One region of the Streptomyces sp. YGL11-2 genome, then DNA from elsewhere that is predicted to be linked to it. Evidence: riboswitches for the same ligand, from Rfam matches in the RefSeq annotation. Region 1 holds a riboswitch; the other holds the start of a gene.
The links. Region 1 has a riboswitch for glycine ahead of gcvP (aminomethyl-transferring glycine dehydrogenase). Riboswitches for the same ligand answer to the same signal wherever they lie in the genome.
Positions count from the first base shown of each region.

Region 2: another riboswitch for glycine. It lies ahead of gcvT (glycine cleavage system aminomethyltransferase GcvT); the one in region 1 lies ahead of gcvP (aminomethyl-transferring glycine dehydrogenase).

Region 1 is NZ_JBNHIN010000004.1:3,427-18,195, reverse strand. It holds gene ACO1BR_RS06385 (substrate-binding and VWA domain-containing protein) at 1-856, shown strand, start outside; gene ACO1BR_RS06380 (glutamate-cysteine ligase family protein) at 1,007-2,557, opposite strand; gene ACO1BR_RS06375 (hypothetical protein) at 3,122-3,706, shown strand; gene ACO1BR_RS06370 (DUF5999 family protein) at 4,032-4,238, shown strand; gene gcvP (aminomethyl-transferring glycine dehydrogenase) at 4,318-7,203, opposite strand; glycine riboswitch at 7,265-7,392, opposite strand; glycine riboswitch at 7,393-7,490, opposite strand; gene ACO1BR_RS06360 (PRC-barrel domain-containing protein) at 7,593-7,988, shown strand; gene ACO1BR_RS06355 (DNA polymerase IV) at 7,898-9,325, opposite strand; gene ACO1BR_RS06350 (MerR family transcriptional regulator) at 9,392-9,997, opposite strand; gene ACO1BR_RS06345 (bifunctional nuclease family protein) at 10,183-10,656, opposite strand; gene ACO1BR_RS06340 (MerR family transcriptional regulator) at 10,710-11,456, opposite strand; gene ACO1BR_RS06335 (FHA domain-containing protein) at 11,473-12,309, opposite strand; gene ACO1BR_RS06330 (DUF881 domain-containing protein) at 12,440-13,417, opposite strand; gene ACO1BR_RS06325 (small basic family protein) at 13,423-13,755, opposite strand; gene ACO1BR_RS06320 (DUF881 domain-containing protein) at 13,752-14,675, opposite strand; gene ACO1BR_RS06315 (mannose-1-phosphate guanyltransferase) at 14,760-14,769, opposite strand, start outside.
Region 2 is NZ_JBNHIN010000003.1:302,692-317,460, reverse strand. It holds gene ACO1BR_RS06030 (M1 family metallopeptidase) at 1-1,313, opposite strand, end outside; gene ACO1BR_RS06025 (ABC transporter ATP-binding protein) at 1,412-2,464, opposite strand; gene ACO1BR_RS06020 (ABC transporter ATP-binding protein) at 2,563-3,711, opposite strand; gene ACO1BR_RS06015 (ABC transporter permease) at 3,708-4,718, opposite strand; gene ACO1BR_RS06010 (ABC transporter substrate-binding protein) at 4,854-6,602, opposite strand; gene ACO1BR_RS06005 (ABC transporter permease) at 6,681-7,679, opposite strand; gene ACO1BR_RS06000 (enhanced serine sensitivity protein SseB C-terminal domain-containing protein) at 8,115-8,906, opposite strand; gene ACO1BR_RS05995 (enhanced serine sensitivity protein SseB) at 8,969-9,811, opposite strand; gene ACO1BR_RS05990 (AAA family ATPase) at 9,939-10,670, opposite strand; glycine riboswitch at 11,003-11,098, shown strand; glycine riboswitch at 11,099-11,216, shown strand; gene gcvT (glycine cleavage system aminomethyltransferase GcvT) at 11,250-12,377, shown strand; gene gcvH (glycine cleavage system protein GcvH) at 12,523-12,900, shown strand; gene glyA (serine hydroxymethyltransferase) at 12,952-14,211, shown strand; gene ACO1BR_RS05970 (L-serine ammonia-lyase) at 14,467-14,769, shown strand, end outside.

The DNA of each region.
Region 1 (14,769 bases):
GGACGGCGACAAGGCCGCCGGCCGCACCGCAGCCACCGCCAAACTGCTCTACGAGCGGGTCGCGGACGGCGACGGCCAACTGCTCGCCACCCTGCCCCACGACGGCTCCGGCGCCGAGCAGCGCAATCCGCGCCGCAACCAGGCGCTGCTGCTCTCCGAGCAGGCCGCGTACGCCCACAACACCACGGCCGGCGGGCCCGCCCTCGACCTCCTCTACCCCGAGGACGGCGCCGCCGAGCTCGACTACCCGTACACCCTCGTGAACGACCAGGAGCTGACCGCCGACCAGAGCCGCGCCGCCAACCGCTTCCTGACGCTCCTCGACGACACCGACGGCCAGCACACCCTGCGCGGCCACGGCTTCCGGTCCAGCAGCGGCAGCGCCGACCCGAAGCTGGTCGGCGCGGCCGGCGGGCGCGAACCGCAGCCGTACGCGACCGCCACCACCAACCCGCCGTCGGCCGAGGAACTCAAGGCGCTGCTGGGCATGTGGACCACCACGGTGCAGAGCACCCGCATCACCCCGGCCGTGGACGTCCCCGTGTCGACGGCCCTCGCACATCCGGGCCAGGGCGGCCGGTCCCGGCTGGACCTCGCCGAGGACTCCCGGCCACAGGCGCTGGACACCTGCACACCCGAGGACGAGGTCGGGCTGTGGAAGTTCGCCGCCCACCTGGACGGCACCAAGGGCTACGTGGAGCTGACGCCCACCGGCCGGCTCGGCGACCGCGGCGAGAAGGGCCGCGCCCACCGCGACGAACTCGCCACCGCCTTCCGGTCGTTGCCCCCCGTGCCCCGCGCCAGCGGCCCGTACGCCACCGCGCTCGCCGCGTACCGGCAGGCCCGTGCGACGTGAAATCCCGGCCCCGGGGCACTCCCCACCGGGCCGCCCTCCGGGAGAACCCCCTCCGCCGAGGGCCTCAGCGCCGGCGCTGCCCGACGGTCGGCCCGGAGATCCGCACCGACTGCGGCACCGGTGTGAGCCGACGCCCCCGCGCGGCCCCCGCTACACCCCGTCCGGCGCGGCCCGCCGCTGCGCCGGGACGGTGGCCTCGCCGACCGGCCAGGCCACCGGCCAGGTGTGCACCGGCTCCCCGGTGTGCATCAGCTCGCTGTAGCGCCGGGTCATCGCGGCCAGTGCGGCCTCCCGCGCCAGGCCCTGCCGCCGTGCGTGGTGGAAGGCCGCGGCCTGCCAGGACGCACCGTTCACCCGGCGGACGCAGCGGGCTTCGATGATGCCCAAGTAGTGGTCGCGGTCGGCCGGTTCGACACCCCAGGCGTCCAGCCCCGCCGCCGCCAGCGGCAGCAGCTCCTGCCGTACCAGCCGTACGGCCGGTATCTCGGCGATACCGCCGGCCCGCCCGGACCGCGGCCAGCGCAGCACGGCGTCGATGCCGTGGCGGCAGGCGGCGTCGAAGTTGCCGGCCGCGGCGGCGAACGGCAGCCGGGTCCACACCGGGCGGGGCTGTTCGGCCAGCGCGCGCACCAGGCCGTAGTAGAAGGCGGTGTTGGCGACGACATCGGCGACGGTGGGGCCGGCCGGCAGGACCCGGTTCTCGACGCGGAGGTGCGCCACGCCGCCGGCGACGGCGTAGACGGGGCGGTTCCACCGATAAATCGTTCCGTTGTGCAACACCAGTTCGGCGAGGGTGGGCACGCCGCCCTCATCGAGGACACGCAGCGGCTCCTGCGGGCCGCACAGCGGCAGCAGCGGCGGGAAGAACCGGAGGTTCTCCTCGAACAGTTCGTCGACGGACTCGACCCAGCGCTCACCGAACCAGGTCCGGGGGCGCACGCCCTGCGCCTGGAGTTCGGGCGCCCGGGTGTCGGTGGCCTGCTGGAAGACCGGTGGCCTCGACTCGCGCCACAGCTCCCGCCCGAAGAGGAACGGCGAGTTGGCGCCGACCGCGATCTGGACGGCGGCGATCGCCTGAGCCGCGTTCCAGACCGCGGCGAACCGGCCGGGCGTGACCTGGAGGTGCAGCTGGACGGAGGTGCACGCCGCTTCCGGAGCTATCGACGGCGAGCGGGACACCAGCCGCTCCACACCCTCGATGTCGATGGCGAAGTCCTCCCCGCGGGCCGCCCGCATCTGCTCGTTGAGCAGCACGTAGCGGTCGTTCGCGGAGAGGCTGGAGGCGGTGAGGTCACTGGCGTGCAGGGTCGGCAGGATGCCGATCATCACGATACGGGCGGCGAGCTCGCGAGCCTTTCTTTCCGCATAGCCGAGGCCCGTGCGGAGTTCCTCGGCGAGTTGGTCCAGAACACGTCCGGACAATCGGTGCGGGGTGATGTTGACCTCAAGATTGCACTGGGCGAGTTCAGTCTGGAAATCGCCGCTGGCGATGCGTTCCAGCACCTGCGAGTTCAGCATGCGCGGCAGCCCGTCGGCGCCCGCGAGATTCAGCTCGATCTCCAGCCCCATGAGATTCCTGGGTCGATCGAACCGCTTCTCCGCCAGCATCCTGCGCAATCCCGCCAGACAGTCGTGCAACTTTCTTCGATAACGCTCCCGGTCCGCCAGGTCGATCCCGTCCGCGGCGACCTTCTCCCCCATCGAAGGGTCCCTTCTAGAGTGAACGACCCGCTGCCACGGGCTGCTTGGGGCCGCCCCCGGCACCCCGGGGCACGCGCTACGGTCGATGATGCCCCGGCAATCTGATCGATAACGCCTCACGACCATGACGGTACGGTTAGTCTGACGAGTACCGGGCGCCGGGCATTTTCCTCGGGCATATCTCCATGGCCAGCGCCCGCCGCAATTCGCTCGTAAAAAACACCGACGTGATCCGGCCTACCGCATCACCGAGGAATTACGAGGTGGCATCTCCCCGGCCCGGCACAAAGCGGCGGAAACCACCCGGAGCAAGGGGCCGGATTCCGCCTTGCCGGAAATCCGCAAGGCGAGTAGCCGAAACACTTCCAGAACATACGTCGTATAAACTTCGCTGGCGAGGCAGAGATTTGGCGCCAGCGTGGCGGTGTTCCCACCGGTACTCCGGCACCGCGGCCGGCCGTGCCGGTCCGCAGCCGCGGTCAGCCCTGCTCTGACCCCGCCCGCAGACAGCGACGTCCGCACTTCCCCGCTCCACCGTGTCTCCGAAGCGAGAGGCGACCCGCCATGCCGCTGCACATCCCGCCTGCCCCTGCGCCCGCCCTGCGCAGCATCCTCACCGCCCTCAGCTCCCCCACCGCCATCCGCGAGGCCCCCACCCCCGCGCTGCGCGCCCATCAGGGACCGCTGAGCCCCGACCACCCGTTGCCCGTGCACGTCTGGGACGACATCAGCCAGGCAGGCCCGCCGCGCACCCGCCTCGCCGGCTGGCGCTTCCTGGTCCGCGGCGGGGAGCGCGCCCTGGCGACCGCCGAGGCCCGGCTCACCGCGGACGGCTGGACCTTCTCGCGCTTCTGCGACGGCCCCTATGTCGTCGCGACCGAACGGGCCCTGCAGCAGTCGGAGTCGCTCGCCGCGCCGTACCAGCCGCGGCTGCTGTCCGTCCCGGAGCTGTACATGCTCACCCTGTGGCTGCACCACGACACCACCGCGGACGGCGCCGACGGCATGCCCGCCCCCGGCGACCTCCTGGTGCCGCTGGCCCCCGCCCCGCCGGGGATCGCCCCGCACCTCCCGCAGCGCCTGGCCGACCTGCTCCCCCGCCTCGCCCGCCGCCTCGCCCCCACCCCGCTGCTCCGCGAGCCGGCCTGACCGCCGCACCCCCCTCGTACGCCCGCGTACACCCGCACCGCCGCCCTGCGCCCCGTGGCCCTTCCCTGCCGCGGGGCGCACCGCGCTGCCCACCCGCGCGGGCCCGCCCGCCGATACCACTCCCAACCCCCTGGGAGTCGCGCTCATTTGGGAGCAACCGCCCGCACGGGTGATGCGTCAGTATCGAGTGTGTACCGCTGCTGCGAAATCCCTGCGGAAACACCTCCGTAGGGCAAGACTGGGACCGACAGGAAACGGGGGAGCGGCCATGACCACCTCATCCAGCCGCACGACGTTCACCACACCGCAGCGAAAGACAATTCCCATGTGCCAGCATCAACCGCCATGCCCGTCAGCGGAATCCACCGACCGGGAGGCCGCCCAACTGGTGGCGCACCATCCCGAGCAGGGCTGGAGCCTGCTCTGCAACGGCGTCCTGCTCTTCGAGGACACCGGTGAGCTGCTGCCGGACGGCCAGGTCATCGCCCCGCACCGGCCGCTCGGCTCCGCCCGGGTCACCGCCGCCGCCTGATCCGCGGCCACCCGACACGTACCACGCACGTACAACAGGGCCCCCGGCATCGCGCCGAGGGCCCTTGATGTTGCCTGGATCAGCCGTCGTACTCGTCCAGCGGGGGGCAGGAGCAGACGAGGTTGCGGTCCCCGAAGGCACCGTCGATCCGGCGCACCGGCGGCCAGTACTTGTCCGCGGCGTCCACCCCGGCCGGGAAGACGGCTTCCTCGCGGCGGTAGGCGTGGCTCCACTCGCCGGTCAGCGCGCCCGCGGTGTGCGGGGCGTTGCACAGCGGGTTGTCGTCCTTGTCCCACTCCCCCGAGCCGACCTTGTCGATCTCCGCGCGGATGGCGATCATCGCGTCGCAGAAGCGGTCCAGCTCGCCCAGGTCCTCGCTCTCGGTCGGCTCGATCATCAGCGTGCCGGCCACCGGGAAGGACATCGTCGGGGCGTGGAAGCCGTAGTCGATGAGCCGCTTGGCGACATCGTCGATGCTCACGCCGGTCGCCTTGGTCAGCGGCCGGACGTCGATGATGCACTCGTGCGCGACCAGCCCGCCGGGGCCGGTGTAGAGCACGGGGTAGTGCGGTTCCAGGCGCTTGGCGACGTAGTTGGCGCTGAGGACCGCGACCTGGGTGGCGCGCTTGAGGCCCTCGCCGCCCATCAGCCGGACGTACGCCCAGGAGATCGGCAGGATGCCGGCCGAGCCCCAGGGGGCGGCGGAGATCGGCCCGACACCGGTCTCCGGGCCCGCGGTGGGCTGCAGCGGGTGGTTGGGCAGGTACGGCGCCAGGTGGGCGCGGACGCCGACCGGGCCGACGCCGGGGCCACCGCCGCCGTGCGGGATGCAGAACGTCTTGTGCAGGTTGAGGTGCGAGACGTCGCCGCCGAACTTCCCCGGCTCGGCGAGGCCGACCAGGGCGTTGAGGTTGGCACCGTCCACGTAGACCTGACCGCCGACCTCGTGCACCGCCGCGCAGATCTGGGTGATGTGCTCCTCGAACACGCCGTGGGTGGACGGGTAGGTGACCATCAGGACGGCCAGCTCGTCGCGGTGCTTCTCGATCTTGGCGTGCAGGTCGTCGCTGTCGACCTCGCCGTCGTCGCCGGTCTTGACGACGACGACCTTCATGCCGGCCATCACGGCGCTGGCGGCGTTGGTGCCGTGCGCCGAGGACGGGATCAGGCAGACGGTGCGCTGCTCGTCGCCGTTGGCACGGTGGTAGGCGCGGACGGCCAGCAGCCCGGCGAGTTCGCCCTGTGAGCCGGCGTTGGGCTGGATGGACACCTTGTCGTAGCCGGTGACCGTGGCCAGCCGCTCCTCCAGCTCCTGGATGAGCGTGAGGTAGCCCTGCGCCTGGTCGGCCGGCGCGAAGGGGTGCAGCTGCCCGAACTCGGGCCAGGTGACCGGCTCCATCTCGGTCGTGGCGTTCAGCTTCATCGTGCAGGAGCCGAGCGGGATCATGCCGCGGTCCAGCGCGTAGTCCTTGCCGGCCAGCGTCCGCAGGTAGCGCAGCATGGCGGTTTCGGAGCGGTGCTGGTGGAAGACGGGGTGGCCGAGGTAGTCGTCGGTGCGCAGCAGTGGCTCCGGCAGCGTCTCGGTAACCGTGGCGTCCAGCCGCTCGATGTCGCCCTGCACCCCGAAGGCGCCCCAGACGCCGGTCAGCTGGGCGCGCCCGGTGGTCTCGTCGCAGGCGATCCCGACCAGGTCCGCGTCGACCTGGCGGAGGTTGACCCCCGCCTCGCGGGCCGCGGCGACGACCTCGGCGGCCCGGCCGGGAACCCGCGCGGTCAGCGTGTCGAAGTACGCGTCGTGGACCAGCTCCACCCCGCCGGCCCGCAGGCCCTCGGCCAGGATGGCCGCGTAGCGGTGGGTGCGCCAGGCGATCGCCCGCAGCCCGTCGGGCCCGTGGTAGACCGCGTACATCCCCGCCATGACGGCGAGCAGCACCTGGGCGGTGCAAATGTTGCTGGTGGCCTTCTCCCGGCGGATGTGCTGCTCACGGGTCTGCAGCGCCAGCCGGTACGCCTTGTTGCCGTCCGCGTCGACGGACACCCCGACCAGCCGGCCGGGCAGGCTGCGGGCGAACTGCTCGCGTACGGCCATGAAGCCGGCGTGCGGGCCGCCGAAGCCCATCGGGACGCCGAAGCGCTGGCTGGTACCGACCGCGATGTCCGCGCCCAGCTCACCCGGCGAGGCCAGCAGGGTCAGGGCCAGCAGGTCGGCGGCGACGGTGACGACCGCCCCCAGCTCGTGAGCCTGCGCGATCACGGCCCGCGGGTCGCGCACCGCGCCGGACGCGCCCGGGTACTGCAGGAGCACGCCGAAGACCCCGCGCTCGGCGATCTCCGCCGGAATGCCGCCGGACAGGTCCGCCACGACGACCTCGACACCGGTCGGCTCGGCACGGGTCCGGATGACGGCGACGGTCTGCGGCAGGCAGTCGGCGTCGATCAGGTAGACGCCCTGCTTGACCTTGCCGACCCGGCGGGAGAGGGCCATCGCCTCGGCGGCAGCGGTGCCCTCGTCCAGGAGGGAGGCACCGGAGGTGGGCAGCCCGGTCAGCTCGGCGACCATCGTCTGGAAGTTCAGCAGCGCCTCCAGCCGGCCCTGCGAGATCTCCGGCTGGTAGGGCGTGTACGCCGTGTACCAGGACGGGTTCTCCATCACGTTGCGCAGGATCACCGGCGGGGTGAACGTGCCGTAGTAGCCGAGTCCGATCATGGACGACAGGACCTGGTTGCGGTCGGCCAGACCGCGCAGCTCCTCCAGGACCTCGGCCTCGGTACGGGCGTGCGGCAGGCCCAGCGCCTCCGCGCTCTTGATCACGTCCGGGACGGCGGCGGCGGTCAGCTCGTCCAGCGAACCGAAGCCGACCTGCGCGAGCATTTTGGCCTGCGCCTCGTCATCGGGTCCGATGTGCCGACGCTCGAAGGGGGTGCCGCGCTCCAGCTCGGTCAAGGAGATGCGATTGGTGGTCATCTGCGGGGGCCTCCTGGTCAATGCGACCTACGAGGGGCACCACGGCGCTGGTGCCCGGACGGCCTCCCCCTCTGTCATCTCAACCTGAGAGCTTCACCGGTTCGCGGGATGCGGCCCGGTTTTCACCGTCGGTGAGGAGGGGTTCCGGCATGGTGGCTGACCGTGACCCGCCCTGCTTTCCAGAGTGACCTCGCCCACGCGGTACGTGTGCCTGAGAGATTCCGGGGAGGATTTGCTCCTTCGGCGCCCTGGTCGCGAACGACAAAGGACTCTCCCGCATGGGTTCTGCGGCCAATCGCCAGCCTACCAGCGCACTGCTGGAACGATCCTTCGAGTGGCCGAGGCATGAAATGTGCCGTTTCGTAGTTGTCACAAGGCAGTTGCGACCAATTGGAGGGACCGTGCAAGCCGATATCGATCCCCGGAGCCTCATCGGCCGCAAAGCGTTCGACCGGAACGGCGCGAAGATAGGCACCATCGACGAGGTGTACCTCGACGATGCGACGGGTGAACCGGAGTGGGCGGCGGTGCGCACCGGCCTCTTCAGCCGCGATGCGTTCGTCCCCCTGGAACCCAGCGAAATGGTCGGCGACAGCCTGCGCATTCCCTATGACCGCAAGCTCATCAAGGATGCCCCGGACTTCGGCGTCGGCCGGCATCTCTCCCCCGAGCAGGAACTCCAGCTCTACCACCACTACCGCCTCGATATCTCCTCCCCGGTCTCGGACTCGCTGTCCTCGGCCGGCGACTCGGACTTCGGGCGGATCGCCGGCGCCGACGACTGATCCGGGCCGCCCGGCAGCGGCAGCGGCTCCCCCGGCCGCAGCGCCGGATCGTCGACGGCGAAGGTCCGCACCCGCCCGGGTGCGGACCCCGGCGTCTCGAACCGTACGGTCACCCGCCCCACCCCGCTGCCCTGCACCCAGCCGGCGCCGAACTCCTCGTGGACCACGTCCAGCCCCGGGTGCCACCGCCGCGGCAGCTCCTCCCCCGGCTCCGGCGCCGCCTCCGGCTCGGCGGGCCCGGCATGCTCCTCCGCCTCCCGCTCCGTGGCGATCTGGGCGAAGAGGTCCTCCTGCGTGAAGTCCGCCAGCCCGCTCACCCCCACGCCCAGCAGGCGCACCCCACCGGTGGTGTCCACCGTCTCCAGCAGCCGCACGGCCGCCTCCCGCACGACCGCGGGGTCGTCGGTGGGCCCGCGCAGCGTCTCGGACCGGGTGAGCGTCGAGAAGTCGTAGTTCCGCACCTTGATCACCACCGTGCGCCCGGACCGCCCGGCGGCCCGCAGCCGCTCCACGCACCGGTCGGCCAGCCGCAGCACCTCGTTCCGCACCCGCGTCCGGTCCGTCAGGTCGACCTCGAAGGTGTCCTCGACCGACACCGACTTCGCGTCCCGCTCGGCCACCACCGGCCGGTCGTCCTGCCCCAGCGACATCGCGTAGAGCCCCGTGCCGTGCGCCCTGCCCAGCAGCCGCACCAGCTCCGCCTCACCGGCCTCCGCGGTCTCCGCGACCGTGTGGATACCGCCCCGGCGCAGTGCCTCGGCCGTGGCCGGCCCGACCCCCGGCAGCGCCCGCACCGGCATCGGCCCCAGCAGCTCCCGCTCCGTGCCGGGCTCGATCACCACCAGGCCGTCCGGCTTCGCCTGCTCGGACGCGATCTTGGCGAGCATCTTGGCGCCCGCCAGCCCCACCGACCCCGTCAGCCCCGTGGCCGTCCGGATGTCCCGCCGCAGCTGCGCCCCCACCGCCCGTACCGCGGCCGTCTCCGGCGCGACCCCACCCGCCTCCAGGTCCACGAAAGCCTCGTCCAGGCTCAGCGGCTCCACCAGTGGCGACAACGCCCGCAGCAGCTCCATGACCGTTTCACTCACCTGGCGGTACAGGGTGAATCGCGGGCTGAGATAGGCGGCGTTGGGGCACAGCCGGCGTGCCTGCGCCGTCGGCATCGCCGAGCGCACCCCGAAGACCCGGGCCTCGTACGACGCCGTAGCCACCACGCCGCGCGGCCCGATCCCACCGACGACCACGGGCTTTCCCCGCAGGCTCGGCTTGGCCGCCTGCTCGGCGGAGGCATAGAACGCATCCATGTCCAGATGCAGGATCGTCGGCGCACGTCTCACACCACCGATGCTGCCGCACACCACTGACAATCGGCCCGACCCGGGCCCGGAACCCCGTACGCGCCGTCAGCCGGCCCGGTTGCGCCGCCGCGCCAGCTCGTCATGCGGGTTCTTCCCGACCAGCGTCTCGCCGGTGTCCACACGCTCTCCGTGGAGCTGTGACAGCGCGCCCTCCACGTCCCGCCACACCACGCCGACCGCGATGCCGAAGACCCCCTGGCCCCCCTGGAGCAGGTCGACGACCTGGTCGGGCGAGGTGCACTCATAGACCGTCGCGCCATCGCTCATCAGCGTCATCCGCGTCAGGTCCGCCAGCCCCCGCGAGCGCAGGTGCTGCACCGCGGTGCGGATGTTCTGGAGCGAGACCCCGGTGTCCAGCAGCCGCTTGACGATCTTCAGGACGACGACGTCCCGGAAGCTGTAGAGCCGCTGCGTGCCGGACCCGTACGCGGGCCGGATGCTGGGCTCCACCAGACCCGTCCGCGCCCAGTAGTCGAGCTGCCGATACGTGATGCCCGCTGCCGCACATGCGGTCGGTCCGCGGTAGCCGATGTTCTCCGCCTCGCGGTCCCCCGACATCGCGGCGGCCTGTACGGGACCGCGGTTCGCTGCCGCGCCCGAGTGGAGCGGCAACGCCCCTTCCGCCGCCGTACCGTCGCCGGTGATTGCCACGCCGCCCTCCGTCCTCCACGTCCCGGACGGGACCTGCCCTATCGACGGTATGCAGTCACCCGGGGTGCGTCAACGATCGCCGCGCTCGCCACGCCGAGTGATAATCACCCTACGAGTGGTTTCTCGTGACTTGCCACGGGGAAGGGATTGCAGGTTGGCCGGAAACAGACGTTCGACTGGCCGAGTCACTGGTTGCTGGTGCCGAAGTCCTCGGGCGAGATCTGGTCGAGGAACTCGCGGAACTTCTCCACCTCGTCCTCCTGCTCGTCCGGAATCGCGATCCCCGCGTCGTCGAGCACACCGTCGGTACCGAAGATCGGCGTTCCCGTGCGCAGCGCCAGCGCTATGGCGTCGGACGGCCGGGCACTGACCTCGACGCCGCTGGCGAAGACCAGCTCGGCGTAGAAGACCCCTTCGCGCAGATCCGTGATGCGGACCTGCGTCAGCTCCTGGCCCACCGCTTCGAGCACGTCCTTGAAAAGGTCGTGCGTCAGCGGCCGGGCAGGGACCATGCCCTGCTGGGCGAAGGCGATGGCGGTGGCTTCCCCTGGCCCGATCCAAATGGGCAAGTAACGGTCGCCTCCCACCTCCCGCAGGAGCACGATCGGTTGGCTGGAAGGCATTTCCACCCGGACACCCACGACGTCGAGCTCGTTCACACAGTAACCCTAGGACGTGCCCGGCAGGTTTGGGTAGTCGGGCAGTCGTTTGCTCACGGCAGACGGACCCGCAGAGCGCTCTGCACCAGCGCCGCGTGAAGCCGTACGGACAGCGTGGCCAGCTCTCTGACGGTGGCCTCGGCATGCGCCCGGGTCTGAGGGTTGCGGTGCCGCCGAAGGGGTGCAACGACCTGCTCGACCAGACCGGCCTCGCGCTCGGCCGCCGCCTTCACGGCACGCAGATGCCGCGGCTCCAGACCGAAGCGGCCCAGCTCCGCGACAAGTTTGGCGACGGCGACGGTCTCGATGTCGTATCCGCCGTCGTCATGGGCGACGATGAGTCCGTACGACTCCCAGTCGGCGAGCGCCGCCTCGTCCACGTCAGCGGCGGTCAGCAGCTCCGCCCGGCCGATCCGGGCCGCCGGCGGGACCTCCTCGTCCGGGTCGGACACGCCCTCGACCAGGTCCCGGGACGGCGCCGGAGCCGGGAGCGGCACCTGCTCCCCGCGCTCCAGGGCATCCAGATGCTCCCGGATGACCTTGAGCGGCAGATAGTGGTCCCGCTGCATGCGGAGCACGCTCGCCAGGCGCTCGACGTCGGCCGCGGTGAATTTGCGGTACCCGGAAGGCGTGCGCTTCGGCTCGACGAGCCCCTCGGCCTCCAAGAAGCGGATCTTGGAGATCGTGACCTCGGGGAACTCCTCGCGCAGCGCGTTGAGCACCGTGCCGATGCTCATCGGCTTGCGGTCCGAGGAGGCGGTGCCGGCGGAACCGGCACCGCCTGCCGGTGTATGGCGCATATGCCTTCCCTGGCGGTCAGATACCGACGCCCCGCTGGCTCGCGTAGAAGACCAGGCGGTACTTGCCGATCTGCACCTCGTCGCCGTTGGCGAGGACGACCGAGTCGATCCGCTCGCGGTTGACGTAGGTGCCGTTCAGGCTGCCGACGTCGGTGACCGTGAAGCGGCCGTCCGGGCCGCGGCGGAACTCCACGTGGCTACGGGAGACCGTCACGTCGTCGAGGAAGATGTCGCCCTGCGGATGCCGGCCCGCCGTCGTCAGCTCGCCGTCCAGCAGGAAGCGGCTGCCGGAGTTCGGCCCCCGGCGGACGACCAGCAGCGCCGAACCCAGCGGAAGGGCATCGACGGCCGCCTGCGCCTCAGGGGACAGCGACGGCGACAGATTCTGCCCCGTCGCCTCCGCGTCGTACGCCTCGATCCCCGAGATGGAGATCGTCGAGGTCGTCTCGGACGCGCGCTCGGGCTGTGCGCCCGGACGCAGCGGCGCACCGCAGTTGGAGCAGAACCGGCTCGCCTCGGCGTTCCGGTGCCCACACCTTGTACAAACCGGCAAGGCCAACCCTCCACCCGTGCGTGAGGTTGATGGTTCCTGGGAACCTATGCGGCCGGACCCGGAGGGGTCAACAGAACCCGCGCCGTGCCCCCCGGACGGACCGCCGACCTCATCACGGAAGAGCGGACGGTCCTCGGCCGCGCCGCTCTCCTCGGGCTGGCGCGTCGCGCGATGCCGCGCGGAGCCGCTGCCACCCTCCTGGCGGGCGCTCTTGCCGAACAGCTTTGCAAACAACTTCACGGGCGATTCCCCTTGTACGAAACAGACCCGCCCGTGGGGCAGGACGAACCCTCGATGCACACACCGGCCGATCCGGACATCCTGTGAACGTCCGTGGCCTTCAGACAGTTTCCCTCACACACCACACGCACGGTGCGTCGACCCCCCGCTACGTCATGCCCTCCCCGGGCCATCACCATACGTAGATGCCTCACTGCGATGACGACCGAGCGTAGTCAGGCCGCTTCGCCTCCCGCAAGGCGTCCACAATGATCTTCTCCTCACGGGTCACAGACACCTTGGCCTGCTCCTTTTCCAGTGTCTGGACCACCCCGCCAGGGATGTTCAGCGCCGGCTGCAGGTCCTCCGGCTTCCCGATGACCTTGAATCGGTACGGCTGTGTGACGCGCTTTCCGTCGACCTCCACCCCGCCCCGGAGGTCCGAGAAGTAGGTGTTCGCCACGACCCGTACACCATTGACCTGGATGGCCTCGGCTCCGGCTGCCCGCAGCTCCTGGATGGTGTCGAGCAGCTTGTCCGCCTCCACGGAGTGGTGCGGGTCGTCGATGGTCAGGTTGATGCCGGGACCCTGCGTCGCGACGGTCCCAGCCAGCACGCCCAGCTGCGCTTCCTTCTCCACGGTCTGCTTACGGGCCTCCTCGGCCTGGTCCGAACTGTTCTCCAGTTCGGTCTTCTGCCCTTCCAGGCGCCGCTGCTCATCCGTCAACCGTTGGGAGCGGTTGTCCAGTTCGTCCAGGATGCGCACCAAATCCTCTTGGCGCGCGCCCCGCAGCGCACTGCTGTCACTCGTGGAACGTACCTGAATCGCGAGGCCGAGACCGAGAATGAACAGGAGCAACGCAACGATCAGTTGAGCCCGCGTCAGCCGCGGCGGCCACAGACCGGCCACGAGACGCTGCCGGCCGGTCAGCGGCTCCGACGGATTCCCGTCGTCCGCCGAGGCGCCAGAGGCGGCCCCATTTGCCGGTTTGGCACCACTCTGCCTCACCTCGTCCGATTCGCCGTCGGAGCCCCGGTGTTCGGCCCCCGCACCCGCCTCCCCCGTGGGCGTGCGGGGGCTCTCCGGCGGCATCGGGCGCCGGTCGGCGGGACCGCGCTCCGGACCGGCCTCGCGCTCGGGATGCGGCTCGGACTTCTTCTCCGGCTCCGGCGTCTCCTCCGTACCCATCCGCCTCACGCCCTGAAGACGTGCCGGCGGATCGCGGCGGCGTTGGAGAAGATCCGGATACCCAGCACGACAACGACACCGGTGGAGAGTTGGGCACCGACACCCAGCTTGTCGCCGAGGAAGACGATCAGCGCCGCGACCACCACGTTGGACAGGAAGGAGACGACGAAGACCTTGTCGTCGAAGATGCCGTCCAGCATCGCGCGCAGACCGCCGAACACGGCGTCCAGCGCTGCCACGACGGCGATCGGCAAGTAGGGCTCGACCACCGTCGGCACCACAGGTCGAACCACGAGTCCGACCACGACTCCCACGATGAGGCCCAGTACGGCGATCACGATGTGCCCTTCCCTGTGTCGGCGCCGTCCGCCTTCGCGGCACCGGCCTGCGGCTTAGCTGTACGTACGGTCAAACTGGGCGCGGGCGGCAGCGTGACCTGGCTCTCGGCGGAAATCTTGGTGCGTACGCCGTAGTTCTCCTGCAGCACATGCAGATACTGGCCGTCGGCACTGTCCTGGAACGCGGTGCTGAGCCGCTGCCCGTCCCCCACCGCCAGCACCGTATACGGCGGCACCAGTGGCTTGTTGTCGACCAGTATGGCGTCTCCCGCGGCCCTGATCGCCGAGAGTGACGTAAGCCGCTGCCCATTGACAGCTATGGCCTCCGCGCCCGACTGCCAGAGCCCGTTGACGACCCGCTGCAGATCACGGTCCCGCACCCGCCCGGTGTCCGAGAAGTCGCTGCTCTCCCGCGGCCCGCCGGCACTGCTCTCCGCGCCCTTGGCATCGTCCACGACGAGCTTCACCCCGGGCCCGGTGACCTGCGTCGAACCGGCCAGCAGCGCCAGCAGTTCGGCCTTGTCACCACCGTGCTTCTTCAGCGCCTCACGCTGCATCCGGTCGACGGCGTCCCGCGTCGCGTCGACCCGCTGCTGCTGTGTGTCGGCCTCGGCGGTGCCCTTCTGGATGCGGTGGATCAGCTCCTCGCGCTCCTTGGCGAGCGTCGGCGCCGACACCCGCGCCTGCGCTGCCCCCACCGTCACCACCAGCGCCGCCAGCACCAGCCCGGCGGCCAGGCCCAACTTCGCCCGCAGCGTGCGCGGCAGACCGCGCACGCCCGCCTCGGACCTGCGCGCGGCGGCCTCCGCGTATCCGTCGTCGAGGCTGTGATCCATCACGTTGGTCAGCAGCGACATGGACGCATCGGGACGCGCGGCCGGTCTCCGGGTGTTGCTCCGATCGGGGCGCTGCTGCGACATGCCGCACATCGTCGCATGTCGGCGGCGCGGTCTCCCAATGGCCCCACCGGCGTGCCGGAGCAACGGCACGCCGGTGGGATCGGGTCAGCGACCC
Region 2 (14,769 bases), on a different contig from region 1:
AACTGGGCGGTGTTCGCGTTGCCGTAGCGGTGCTGCGCGGTCCAGGTCGGCAGCAGCTTGAAGAACGCCTTGTCGCCGATGCGTTCGCGCAGCGCCTGCAGGGTCATCGCGCCCCGCTCGTAGACCGCGTCGGAGAACATGGTGTCCCGCTGCGGATCGGAGACCTTGATCTTCCAGAGCGGGTCGTTCGCGGGCAGGGAGTTGTACGCCTTGCGGAAGGCGTCGTGGGCGGTCGTGGTGCCGCGGTGCTCGGCCCACAGCCACTGGGCGTACGTGGCGAAGCCCTCGTTGAGCCAGATGTCCTTCCACTGCTTGACCGAGACCGAGTCGCCGAACCACTGGTGGGCCAGCTCGTGGACGATCGTGGTCTCGTTGCGCACCGCCGAGTAGACCGGCTTGGACTGCACCTCCAGGGAGAAGCCGGCCTCCGGCATGTCGTCGACGATTGCGCCGGTCTCCTCGAAGGGATACGGGCCGAAGATCTTGGACCAGTAGTCGGTGGCCTCCGCGGTGATGCCGTAGACGTCGACCTTGCCGGTGGGGAGGGTCGGGTCGACGGCGACGTAGATCGGGGTGCCGCCGGGGGTGGTGCCGGTCCGGGTGTCGAACTTGCCGATGGTGGCGGTCGCCAGGTACGTCGCCATCGGGCGGCTCTCGCGCCAGTGGGACCAGGAGCGGCCGTGCGACTCGCCGGAGCTGATGAGCCGCCCGTTGGAGACGCCGGTCAGACCCTTCGGGGCGTCGATGTGGATGTCGTAGGTGGCCTTCTCGCTGGGGTGATCACTGGAGGGGAACCACGTCGAGGCCGCGTTCGGCTCGCAGGCGACGAAGACGCCGGTCTTGGTCTTCATCCAGCCGTACTTGGAGCCGAAGACGATCGGGCCGCTGAGCGGCTGCGGGACGCCGTGGTAGACGACGGTGACGGCGAAGCGGGCGCTGCGGGAGAGCGGGGCCTCGGGGCGGATGACGATCTTGTCGCCATTCCGGTGGAAGTGGGCCCGGCGGCCGTTCACCCGGATCGAGTCGACGGTCAGCTTCTGGAGGTCCAGGTCGAACGTCGAGAGGTTCTGGGTGGCTCTGGCGGTCAGCGTGGTCCGGCCGTCGAGCCGGCCCGAGTCGGGGTGGTAGCTGACGCCGAGGTCGTAGTGGAGGGGCGTGAAGCCGCCGTTGCCCATCTTGGGGAAATAGGGGTCACCGACCCCGGGGGCGCCGGGGGTGGCGCCCGGGGCGGCGGCGATGGTGGCGGCCGAGGCCACCGCGGTCGCCAGGGCGAGCCAGCGGGAGGTGCGACGCGCAGAGCGGGAGAGTGCCATGAGCCGTCCCTTCAGCACACGGATGCGATTAGAACAACCGTGCCAACTCTGCACTCTCCCGCCGGACTTCACCAGCGACTTTGCCAAGTCGTCAGTAGTTACTGATCTGTTGCGACATTACCGGCCGAACTTTCGGTCATCGTGGCCGAGTTGGCACCTTCGCCCTCGGGATGGTGACAGGCCACCCGGTGCCCGGTGCGCAGCTCGACCAGCGGCGGCTCGGTGGTGGCGCACTCCTTCGTCGCCTTCCAGCAGCGGGTGCGGAACCGGCAGCCGGAGGGCGGGTCGATCGGCGAGGGGACGTCGCCCTTCAGCAGGATCCGGTCGCGTTCGGTGCGCCGCCGGGGGTCGGGCACCGGGACCGCGGACAGCAGCGCCCTGGTGTACGGGTGCCGCGGCGACGCGTACAGGGACGCACGGTCGGCGAGTTCGACGATCTTGCCGAGGTACATCACCGCGATCCGGTCCGAGACGTGCCGGATGACGGAGAGGTCGTGGGCGATGATGACGTAGGTCAGGCCCAGCTCCTCCTGGAGGTCGTCCATGAGGTTGACGACCTGGGCCTGGATGGAGACGTCCAGGGCCGAGACCGGCTCGTCGGCGACCACCAGCTTCGGCTTGAGGGCCAGCGCCCGGGCGATCCCGATGCGCTGCCGCTGACCGCCGGAGAACTCGTGCGGATAGCGGTTGTAGTGCTCCGGGCTCAGGCCCACCAGCTCCAGCAGCCGCTGCACCTCCTTCTTCACCCCGCCCTCGGGCTCGACGCCCTGGAGGCGGAAGGGGGTGGAGACGATGCCGCCGATGGTGTGCCGCGGGTTCAGCGAGCCGTACGGGTCCTGGAAGATCATCTGGACGTCGCGGCGCAGCGGCCGGAGCCGGCCCGGGGACAGATGGGTGATGTCCCGGCCCGCGAACTCGATGGTGCCGCCGGTCGGTTCGTCGAGGCGGGTGATCAGCCGGCCCATCGTCGACTTGCCGCAGCCGGACTCGCCGACGACCCCCAGCGTCTCCCCCGGCAGCACGTCGAAGTCGATGCCGTCGACCGCCTGGACGGCGCCGGCCGTGCGCTTGAGGAGCCCCTTGGTGATCGGGAAGTGCCGGACCAGGCCGCGCACCCTCAGCAGCGGGCCGTCCTGGGTCGGGTTCCCGATTGCCTCAGTCGTCCGTGTGGCCCCGGTCGTCGGAGTGGTCCGAGTCGTCTCGGTGGTCGGAGTGGTCTCGGTGCTCGGAGTGGTCTCGCTCGTCTCGGTCACAGCTTCGGCGCAATCTCTTCGGTCCAGATACGCTCCCGCTCCTCCTGCGCCATGTGGCACGCGGAGAAGTGCCGGCCGGCGACCTGCCGCAGTTCGGGGCGCACCGTGCGGGTGGCGTTGTCCGCGGGGACGTCCGCGTACGGGCAACGGGGGTTGAAGGCACAGCCGGACGGCACGTTGATCAGGCTGGGCGGCGAGCCCTTGACGGGGATCAGCCGGTCCGTCTGGTCGCGGTCGATCCGTGGCATGGAGCCGAGCAGGCCCCAGGTGTAGGGGTGCTGCGGGGTTGAGAAGACCTTCTCCGACGGGCCCCGCTCCACGCACCGGCCGCCGTACATCACCAGCAGGTCGTCGGCGAGTTCGGCCACCACGCCCAGGTCGTGGGTGATGAGGACGACCGCCGAGCCGAACTCCTTCTGCAGGTCGCGGATCAGGTCGAGGATCTGCGCCTGGACGGTGACGTCCAGGGCGGTGGTCGGCTCGTCGGCGATCAGCAGCTCGGGGTTGTTGACCAGCGCCATGGCGATCATGGCGCGCTGGCGCATCCCGCCGGAGAACTGGTGCGGATGGTCGTCGACGCGCTTGTCCGGCTGCGGGATGCCGACCCGGTCGAGCATCTCGACGGCCCGCCTGCGCGCGGTCTTCCGGTCGACGTCGTGGTGGACGCGGTACGCCTCCACGATCTGGTTGCCGACCGTGTAGAAGGGGTGCAGCGCGGACAGCGGGTCCTGGAAGATCATCGCCATCTCGCGGCCCCGCAGCCGGCGCACCTCGTCGGGGTCGGCGGAGACCAGCTCCCTGCCGCCCAGCCAGATCTCGCCGGACATCCGGACCTTGCCGCGCTGCCGCCGGGAGGCGCGGTGCAGCCCCATGACGGCGAGCGAGGTCACCGACTTGCCGGAGCCGGACTCGCCGACGATGCCGAGCGTCCTGCCCTTCTCCAGGCTGAAGGTCAGGCCGTCGACGGACTTCACAAGACCGTCGTCGGTGGGGAAGTGCACCTTCAGGTCGCGGACTTCGAGGAAGGCGGTGGGCCCGGGGGGCCCGGCGGGCCCGGCAAGCCCGGCAGGCGCTGCCTCCCCGGCCTTCCCGGCTTCCCCGGCCTCTTCGGCCGTGCCGGTCGTGTTCTCGGAAGCGTCGGTCACGTGAGCCTCACCCGCGGGTCGACGGCGGCGTACAGAACGTCCACCACCAGGTTGCATATGACGATGAAGAACGCGGCGAGCAGGGTGACGCCGAGGATGTTCGGCAGGTCGTTGGCGTTGATCGAGTCGACCGCGAAGGCGCCGACTCCCTTGAGCGAGAAGACCTGTTCGGTGATCAGGGCACCGCCCAGCAGCAGGCCCAGGTCCATGCCGAAGACGGTGATGATCGGGGTGAGCGCGGCCCGGAGCCCGTGCCGCAGGACCACCTTGCGCTCCCGCAGGCCCTTGGCGCGGGCGGTGCGGATGTAGTCCTCGCTCAGCGTCTCCAGCATGCCCGCCCGGGTGAGCCGGGCGTAGAGCGCGGAGTAGAGGAAGGCCAGGGTGACCCACGGCAGGACCAGCGTCCGGGCCCACAGGAAGGGGTCCTGAAGCAGCGGTACGTAGTCGCTGCGCTCGAAGATCGGCCACTGGTAGGTGAACAGGGCCAGCGCCAGCGCACCGGTGAAGAACATCGGGAGCGAGACACCGGCCAGCGCCACGCCCATCGCCATCCGGTCGAAGACCGAGCCGGGGCGGAGCGCGGAGAGCACTCCGGTGGCGACGCCGGAGACCAGCCACAGCACCGCGGCGCCGGCGGCCAGCGACACCGTCACCGGGAGCCGGGACTGGATTTCCGGCCAGACCTCGATGTGCGTCTTGAAGGAGTAACCGAAGCACGGCACATGGCACTTGGCCGCGTCCGGTCCGAATTTGTAGTCGACGCCGACGAAGATGCCCTTGAGGAATTCCCAGTACTGCTCGTACACCGGCTTGTCCAGCCCGAGGTTCTTCTTCACCGCGGCGATGTCCGCGGTGGTGGGGGCCTTTCCGATGTACTGCTGGGCGAGCTGGTCGGTGCTCTGCCCGGCCAGTTTCGGCAGCAGGAAGAAGATGCCGAAAGTGACCGCGCTGACGATCAGCAGCAGGATCACTGCGCTGATCAACCTGCGGATGATGTACGAGAACACGGGGATGCGGCGCCGGCGCAGGGGGGGGGGGGGGGGGGGGGGGGGGGGAGGGGGGGGGGGGGCCCCCCTTCCCCCCCCCGGGCCGGGCGCGACCGGCCCGCGGACACCAATGCCTTCACCTGCCTTCCAGGGCTGCTACTTCTTGACGCCGATGTTGAGGTAGTCGTACTCACCGCTGAAGGCCGAGGTGGACATCATGTTGGTGGCCTTGGGCGAGCGGTACATCAGGACCTTGAAGTAGGTCAGCGGGACGATCGCCGCCTGCTCCATCGCCTTTTTGTCGATATCGGCGTACGCCTTCTCGCGGGCGCCCTTGTCGGTGTTGGCGATCGCGTTGTTGAGCAGGTTGTTGATCTCGGGATCGTCCAGCTGGGACAGGTTGGAGTTGCCGGACTGGCTGATCGCCTTGCCGTTGAGGATCTGCTGGAGGTAGCCGTATCCGGTCGGGAAGTCGGCGCCCCACTGCATCATGATCAGGCCGACGTTGTTGGACTTGTTGAACGCCGGGACACCGGCGTAGTCCGAGAAGTACTTGCTGGTCGGGTACGACTGGATCCTGGCGTTGACGCCGATCTTCTTCAGCGAGCCGATGACCGAGGTGGCCGCGTCGACCTCGTCCTGGCGGTCGTTGCGGGCCAGGATCGTGGTGTTGACGTTGCCCGCACCGCACTTGGCCCAGTGCTGCTTGGCCTCGGTCAGGTCCAGGTTGTCGCCGCTGTACTTCTGCGGGTACAGGTCGTACTTCTGGTAGCCGGCGATGTCCGTCGGCAGGACCGTGGAGGCGATCTCACCGCGGATCGGGCCGCCGAGCGCGGTCTGCACCGCCTTCTTGTCGATGGCGTACTCGACGGCTTTGCGGCACTCGACGTTGTCGAACGGCGCCACCTTGGTGTTGAGCGCCGCGTAGACGAGGCGCTGGCCGAGCGCGTTGTCGGTGTTGGCCTTCAGCTTCGGGTCGGTCAGGAGCTGGGCCTGGGTCTGGCCGTCGACCCCGCGGCCGGCCATGTCGACCAGGGTGTTTCCGGACTGGAGGTCCTTGTCGATGGTCGACTGGGCGACCTTCAGGTTGAGCACGATCTTGTCCGGCAGCTGCTTGCGCAGCGGGTCGGTCCGCGCCGACCAGTTCGGGTTGCGGACCAGGGTGAGCTGCTTGCCCTCCTGGTAGTTCTCGAACTTGTACGAGCCGGAGGAGACGACGCTCTTGGTGTAGTCCGCGCCCTTGTCCTTGGCCTGCGGGACCGGCGCGGTCTGCGGGGCGCTCACCAGGTAGTCGAACTCGGCGAACGGCTGCTTGAGGTGGAAGACGATGGTCTGCGGGTCAGGGGTCTCGATGGACTTGAGCCCCTCCTTGGACTTGTCCTTGTACGGCCCCTTGTAGCCGCCGTCGTTGTCCACGAGGAACTGCTGGAAGTAGTTCGGGCCCAGCGAGAGGACGTCGCGCGCGAAGTTGCTGCGCTCCACGGCGTACTTGACGTCCTGGGAGGTGACCGTCGTACCGTCCTCGTACTTGACGCCCTTGCGGATCTTGTACGTCCAGGTCTTGCCGCCGTCGCTGGGCTTGCCCATCGACTCGGCGAGGTCCGGGGCCAGTTCCTCGCCCTTGGTGCCGGGGCCCGGCTTGAAGGTGGTGAGGGGGCGGGCGTAGAGGCGGCTGAAGTTGTAGACGAAGGCGTAGTAGGTGTTACCCGGGTCGAAGGACTCGGGGGCGTCGCTCATCGCGTAGGTGACCGTGCCCCCCTTCTCGTCCGAGGCGTTGACGACGCTCTTGGTGGCGGCGTTGACCTCGGCCGAGCCGGCCGAGGAACCCTTTCCGCTGCAGCCGGCCAGCAAAAGGCCCGCACTGGTGAGGGCCGCGACAGCAGCGACCGGAACTGACCTTCGCATAGTGGTCGATATCCCCTTCGTTCGTCGTGAAACGTCCTTACGAAACGGCGGTGGTGCAGTTCGGGCGCCCGGTGGCCGTCAGCGGCTGCGCGGGTCGAGTGCGTCCCTCAGCCCGTCACCGAGCAGGTTGAAGGCGAGCACGGTGACGAAGATGGCGAGGCCGGGGACGATCATGTACTGGGGGTCGACCTCGTAGTACTTGACCGCCTGGGTGAGCGTGCCGCCCCAGGAGGACTGGGGTGGCTGGATGCCGACACCCAGGAAGCTCAGCGCCGCCTCGAAGAGGATGTTGGAGGGGATCAGCAGCGTCGAGTAGACGATGATCGGCCCCACGAGGTTGGGCAGCAGTTCCCGGAAGAGGATGAACGGCCCGCGCGCGCCCAGGCCGCGGGCGGCCGAGACGAATTCCCGTTCGCGCAGCGACAGCGTCTGCGCGCGCACGATCCGGCCCATGTACGGCCAGTTGAAGAAACCGATCACGAAGATCAGCACCGAGATGTGCAGCGGCAGCCCCTGCAGGCCGAACGCACCGCCCTGGAGCGAGGCGGAGATCGCGATGGCGAACAGCAGCAGCGGGAAGGCGAGGAAGACGTCCATCATCCGGCTGATGAGCGCGTCCACCCGGCCCCGGTAGAAGCCGGCGACGACACCGAGCACGCTGCCGAGGGCGACCGACAGCAGCGTCGCGCCGAACGCCACCAGCAGCGACACCCAGGAGCCCTCCAGGATCCGGGCGAGCAGATCGCGGCCGAACTTGGGGTCCACCCCCAGCAGGTGGTCGCCGCTTATCCCGCCGAAGTCCCCTTTGGGGAGCGTGGTGTTGGGGTCGATCAGGTCCGGGTGCGGCAGATTCGGGTCGAGTCCGAAAAGCGCCTGGAGGGGGCGGGAGAGCGCGGCGGCCAGGACGAGCAGGACGACAACGATGGCACCGGCCACGGCGACCTTGTCGCGGCGGAAGCGCAGCCAGGCGATCTGGCCGAGCGAGCGACCCTCGATCCGCTTGCTCTCCACGCCCTCCAGCACCGCTTCCGGCTGCGCCTGCGCAGCCGCCCCGGTGGTCTCGATCGGTGTGGTCACGGTGCCCTTGACCCCTCTCGGCCGGCGGTGGCCGGCCGGTGCCCGCCGCGGTAGCGGCCCGGATTCCCATCACTGACGCTTCCCCTGCCGCCAACTCGTCATGGCGTCAGGGGCGTTCACTCAACGGAAGATCAGAGGTGGTGCGGTAGATCAGAGGTGCTGTGTTGCCGTGCGGAAGTGGCCTCGTACAAAGGACCGAGGCCCTGTGCCGCCGGAGTCTTCATCCGACCGGCGATCACTCACCAGCCCCCGCAGGGAATGGATGCACAACTGTGATCTGGCCCACGAGCTTCCGTTATACGAACAACGGTGCGGGCTGACCGGACCGCAAGGGGGCCCGAAAGGGGGTCCGAAAGGGGGCCAACTGCCGTGCGGACAGGGGGAATTCAGGCCAAGTACGGCAGCCCGCCACGGCGCCGGGAAGGCCCGCCGGCGTCAGTAGGGACGCGGGTATCCGTAACCGTAGGTCGGTCCGGGAGCGGGCGGCTGCGCATAGCCGTCACGGTCGAAGAAGGGGCGCGCACAGGCCCGCATCCACATGCCGACCGGGTCGAACTCGTCGTTCATCGCGACGGTCGAAACGGGCAGACCGTCCGGAACGGCGCCCATCGACTGCTGGATCATCAACCGCACCGAATCCACCGACAGCTGGCCGGTGTCGTACAGATCCAGCCCGATCGCCAGATACGGGGCACCGAGGGCGGGTTGCACCCAAGCCCGGCGCAACGACCGCACAGCGGGCGTCCGATGGGCGTTCTGGGCGAGCAGGGCGTAGAACTGCGGGATGTCGACGGCCGGTTCGGAGATCCGTAGCGGACCGGCGGGCAGCCGGTCGAGACCGCCGGCGATCCGCCGCAGGTCGAGCCAGGGCACGCCGACGCCGCCGCCGGGCGCGTGCGGGTTCAGCCACAGCCCCCAGCGGTCGGGGAAGAGGGAGGCGGCGATCTCCGTGCCGGTGACCAGCTCGTGGTCGCGGTTCCAGCCGGAGGCGGCGAGTTCGGCGGCGGAGGTCACGCAGGGGGCGTAGCCCAGCCCGTCGACCTCCATGTTCCCGTACTGGGCGTCGGGCATCCCGGCGCGGCCGTGCCAGAGGAGCATCCAGACCTGGCTCTGGGCGAGCGCGTGCAACAGCGCCTCGTAGGCGTCGTAGCGGCCGGGCGAGACCTGTTGCAGCATCTGCTCGACCTGGCCGGCCGCCGCGGCTCCCTGATGCGCACCCGCGCTCACGTGGTCCCGTCCCTTCTGTCAGCAGGGCACGTGAGGGTGCGCCCGCCCGTCATCCAACCAGCTTACGAGTGGTCCCGTGCATAGAAGGGCCGCACGCGCTCCAGCATCCAGTCGGCGACCGGATCCCCCTGGGCGATGTCGAGCAGGACGAGCTGGACGGGCCAGGGCACCGGCACCGCACCGAGCGCACGTCCCAGGGCCGCCAGCGCCGCCTCGCGGGCGCTGCCGTCGTGCAGCCGCTCGGCGGGCACGTCGAGTTGCACGCCGACGAACAGCGCGGGCGTGTCGCCCTCGACACTTGCCAGGGCACGCCGGGCAGTCACGACAATTCCGGCACCGGAGAACTCCAGTCCGGCCGCGGCGAGGAAGTCCACCGGCTCGTCCTGCCAGTCCGGTTCGAAGAGCCGCACCCGGGCGCCGCTCGGCAGACCGCCGGCCTGCTCCGCGCGCGCGGCGCGGCACAGTTCGGCCACCGCGGGCGGCGGCAGCGGGACCCCGACCGTGCCGTCGGGGTTGACCGCGATGCCCACCAGCGGCGGCAGCCCGCGGGCGAACTCCCGGGCGGGCGCGACGGTGAAGCCCAGATGCGCTCCCACGACCTTCATGAACTCCTGCTCGGAGCTGAAGACCGGGACGTACGCGGCCCCGCCGATCTCCACGGTCGGCACATCGAGGCCGGCCGCCCCGAAGCCCGCACTGTCCGGGCCACCGCCCTTGGGCAGCGGCACCCACACCCGGCTGCGGCCCAGCACCTCGACGATCCGGCCGCCCGCCTCCGGATGCCCGACCGATGCGGCCAGCACCTCTTCGAGTTCGTTCGCCGGCCAGGCCAGCTGCGGAATCCCCTGGTCCGGGAAGTCCCCCGGCGCCGGAAAGTTCCCCGGATAGTTCTCCGGATAGTCCATGTCACCCACCCCTTGCCGACCGCGCGCTTTCTGGCCGACGACACTAGCGTCAGGTGGGGAGACGACCGAAGCCGGAGCCGCACACGGGAGCGAGGGCGGCGGCCGTACGCGCACCGGCCGCCCCCCGTCAGTCGAAGCTGACCGCCTCCAGCGTGCCGGCCGCCCGGCGGTCGAGCAGCACCGCGGAACGGAAGCCCGCCGGGAGCCGGTCCGCCTCCGCGCCGCCCACCAGCCGCCGTACCGCCCTGCGGTGGCGGGCGAAGGCGTACCGGGACACCCCGCGCCCGCGGGTCCGCTGGCCGCTCAGCGCCACCTCCGGCGGCACGTCGAGCAGCACCAGGTGCAGCCCCCGGCCGCCCCGCCGGGCCGTCCGGGAGATCCAGCGGCGCACCCACACCAGCGTCCCGCAGTCGTGCACCACCACGCTGCCGCCGGAGCGCAGCGCCCGGCGCAGTGCGAGGTAGTGCGCCGCGCGGACCAGCGGGCGGTACAGGCCGTACGGCACCCGGTGCAGCCGGCCGCGTTCCCAGCGCTCCCGGGCGTCCTGGGAGTCGATGCGGTGGACCGCGGCGCCGCGCGCGTCCAGCCGCGGCACCAGGCGCCGCATCAGGGTGCTCTTGCCGCTGCCCGGCAGGCCGGAGACCACGACCAGATCCCCGGGCGGGAACCGGAGTTCGGCGGTGCGGCGGACCGGGCGGACGCCCCGGAGGTCGGTGATCGGGGAGCGGCGACCGGGCCGCGGGACGGACGGCGGGCGGCGCCGGGCCTGCGGCTGGGTCTCGGACTGAGGCCGGGACGCGTCCGCCGGGTCCGAGGGCGCAATGCCCGAAGTGGCCGCGTACGCCGCTTCCCTGTGCACCGTGAACACCCCTCCCGGTCCGGTTCCGGCTCCGCTTCGGGACCGGAGCCGCAACGGCAGAGTGTCAAGAAAAGGTAATGCCCATCAAGGCGATTGCCCGATCCGACGAGGTGGCGGGCGCCGGGCTGACGGCGCACCGGGCCGCCGCCCAACGGCCGCCGCCGGAGGCGCCGCGCACCCGGCGGGTTCCGGAACCGCGTGGGCGGCCCGGCGGAGCCGACCGGAACGGGGCGACGACCAGGGCTCCTTTATCCGGCGATCCCGTGTAATGATGTGGCCGCCACGGGCACACCTCTGGTCACTCGTGAGCTGCCAACTCCATACCGGCCGCTTGAACCCGCGCGGGAGAGTCCCCGGCCACCACGGCGGGGCGCCGAAGGAGCAAGTCCTCCCTTGAATCTCTCAGGCCCCTATACCGCGCGGGCGAGGCAGATCTGAAAAGCGAGCCAGTGCCCGGTTGCAGGCGCGGCTCCACCCAAGGTGCAAACCGGGTCCGTTCGCGGGATCCCGGTGAACCTCTCAGGTTCCGATGACAGATGGGGAGACCGTCTTGTCACCCATGCCTGGGAGCCCGGAACGATGACTGAAGCCCCCCGCCGCACCGCGCTGGATGCCACCCATCGCGCGCTCGGCGCGACCATGACCGACTTCGCCGGCTGGGACATGCCGCTGCGCTACAGCAGCGAGCGCGACGAGCATGTCGCGGTCCGCACCCGCGCCGGCCTCTTCGACCTCTCCCACATGGGCGAGATCACCGTCAGCGGCCCGCGGGCCGCCGACCTCCTCGACTACGCGCTGGTCGGCAACATCGGCGGCGTCGCCACCGGACGCGCCCGCTACACCATGATCTGCGCGCCCGACGGCGGCATCCTCGACGACCTGATCGTCTACCGGCTCGCCGACGAGGAGTACATGGTCGTCGCCAACGCCTCCAACGCCCAGGTGGTGCTGGACGCGCTGACGGAGCGGGCCGGCGGCTTCGACGCCGCGATCCGCGACGACCGCGACGCCTACGCGCTGATCGCGGTGCAGGGCCCGGAGTCCCCCGGCATCCTGAAGGGGCTCACCGACGCCGACCTGGACGGGCTGAAGTACTACGCGGGCCTGCCGGGCAAGGTCGCCGGGGTGGACGCGCTGATCGCCCGTACCGGATACACCGGCGAGGACGGTTTCGAGCTGTTCGTCCGGCCGGCGGACGCGGTCGCCCTGTGGGAGGCGCTGACCGAGGCCGGCGCCTCCGTGGGCCTCGTCCCCTGCGGACTGTCCTGCCGCGACACGCTGCGCCTGGAGGCCGGTATGCCGCTGTACGGGCACGAGCTGACCTCCGCCACCACGCCGTTCGACGCCGGTCTGGGCCGGGTGGTGAAGTTCGAGAAGACCACCAACGGCGGGGACTTCGTGGGCCGCGCCGCGCTGGCGACGGCGGCCGAGCGCGCCGAGACCGCACCGCCGCGCAAGCTGGTCGGCCTGATCGCCGAGGGCCGCCGGGTGCCGCGCGCCGGATACCCGGTCGTCGCGGCCGACGGCACGGTCATCGGCGAGGTCACCTCCGGGGCGCCTTCCCCCACCCTCGGCAGGCCGATCGCCATCGCGTACGTCGACGCGGCCTACGCCACACCGGGCACCGACGGTGTCCGGGTGGACATCCGTGGCAGCCATGAGCCGTACGAGGTCGTCGCGCTGCCCTTCTACAAGCGGCAGAAGTAGCGGTCGGCCGCGCCGCAGTAACGGTTCACCGGCCGCGGACGCGACAGCGGCGCACCGCCGCGCCTCTCCCGGCACGACCCTCCCCCGGCCTCGCCGGGGGCGACCCCCGTCACCACCACACCCCCGCGTACAGGAGAATCGAACCATGGACAACCCCCAGCAGCTGCGCTACAGCAAGGAGCACGAGTGGCTGTCGGCCGCCGAGGACGGCGTCTCGACGGTCGGCATCACCGAGCACGCGGCGAACGCGCTCGGCGACGTCGTCTTCGTGCAGCTCCCGGAGGTCGGCGCCACGGTCACGGCGGGCGAGTCCTGCGGTGAGCTGGAGTCGACCAAGTCGGTCAGCGACCTCTACGCGCCCGTCGACGGCGAGATCACGGAGGTCAACGAGGACGTCGTCGCCGACCCCTCGCTGGTGAACTCCGCCCCGTTCGAGGGCGGTTGGCTGTTCAAGGTGAAGATCACCGGTGAGCCGGAGGACCTGCTCTCGGCCGACGAGTACACCGCCTTCGCCGCCGGCTGAGCCCGCCCCTGCCGGAGCTTCGCACCCCTCCCGATCCTCCAGGAAGATCTCATGTCGCTTCTCAACAGCTCCCTCCATGAGCTCGACCCCGACGTCGCCGCCGCCGTCGACGCCGAGCTGCACCGTCAGCAGTCCACCCTCGAAATGATCGCCTCGGAGAACTTCGCTCCGGTCGCCGTCATGGAGGCCCAGGGCTCCGTCCTCACCAACAAGTACGCCGAGGGCTACCCCGGCCGCCGCTACTACGGCGGCTGCGAGCACGTCGACGTCGTCGAGCAGATCGCCATCGACCGGATCAAGGCCCTCTTCGGCGCCGAGGCCGCCAACGTCCAGCCGCACTCCGGTGCACAGGCCAACGCCGCCGCCATGTTCGCGCTGATCAAGCCGGGCGACACCATCCTGGGCCTCAACCTCGCCCACGGTGGACACCTCACCCACGGCATGAAGATCAACTTCAGCGGCAAGCTCTACAACGTCGTCCCGTACCACGTCGACGAGAAGACCAACCTCGTGGACATGGACGAGGTCGAGCGCCTCGCCAAGGAGCACCGCCCCAAGCTCATCGTCGCCGGCTGGTCCGCCTACCCGCGCCAGCTCGACTTCGCCGCCTTCCGCCGCATCGCGGACGAGGTCGGCGCCTACCTCATGGTCGACATGGCCCACTTCGCCGGCCTCGTCGCCGCGGGCCTGCACCCGTCCCCGGTCCCGCACGCCCATGTCGTGACCACCACCACCCACAAGACCCTCGGCGGCCCCCGCGGCGGCGTCATCCTCTCCACCGCCGAACTCGCCAAGAAGATCAACTCCGCGGTCTTCCCCGGCCAGCAGGGCGGCCCCCTGGAGCACGTCATCGCCGCCAAGGCCGTCTCCTTCAAGGTCGCCGCCTCCGAGGAGTTCAAGGAGCGCCAGCAGCGCACCCTCGAAGGCGCCAGGATCCTCGCCGAGCGCCTCATCCAGGACGACGTCAAGGAGTACGGCGTCTCGGTCCTGTCCGGCGGCACCGACGTCCACCTCGTCCTGGTCGACCTGCGCGACTCCGAGCTCGACGGGCAGCAGGCCGAGGACCGCCTCCACGAGGTCGGCATCACCGTCAACCGCAACGCCATCCCCAACGACCCCCGCCCGCCGATGATCACCTCCGGCCTGCGCATCGGCACCCCCGCGCTGGCCACCCGCGGCTTCCAGGCCGACGACTTCCGCGAGGTCGCCGACATCATCGCGGAAGCCCTCAAGCCCGCCTACGACCGCGACGCCCTCAAGGCCCGGGTCACGGCGCTCGCCGAGAAGTACCCCCTGTACCCGTCCCTGTGACGCGTCTCATGGCATGAGGACCGGCCCGTTCGCGGGCCGGGCCGAAGCGGGCGGCGAGCCCGGGGCCGGCCACCGGCCCCGGGCTCGTGCCCTGCTGCCCGGATTCCTCCGTTGTTCCCGCCGACATCCGCCCGACGCCCACCGTCCGGCGGCAGCACCACCCGAGCGGGTTACGCTCGACAATCGGGACGGAAACACCCTTCCTGCCCGACTTGCTCCACCGTCCATCACGAGCAGACAAAGGAGTCCGCCTCCGTGGCCATCTCCGTCTTCGACCTCTTCTCCATCGGCATCGGCCCCTCCAGCTCGCACACCGTGGGCCCCATGCGCGCCGCCCGGATGTTCGCCGGCCGGCTCAAGAAGGACGGTCTGCTCGCCCAGACGGTCTCCGTACGCGCCGAGCTCTTCGGTTCCCTCGGTGCCACCGGCCACGGCCACGGCACCCCCAAGGCCGTCCTCCTGGGCCTCGAAGGCCACTCCCCCCGCAGCGTCGACGTGGAAACCGCCGACGACGAGGTCGCACGCATCCGCACCACCGGCCGCCTGCGCCTCCTCGGC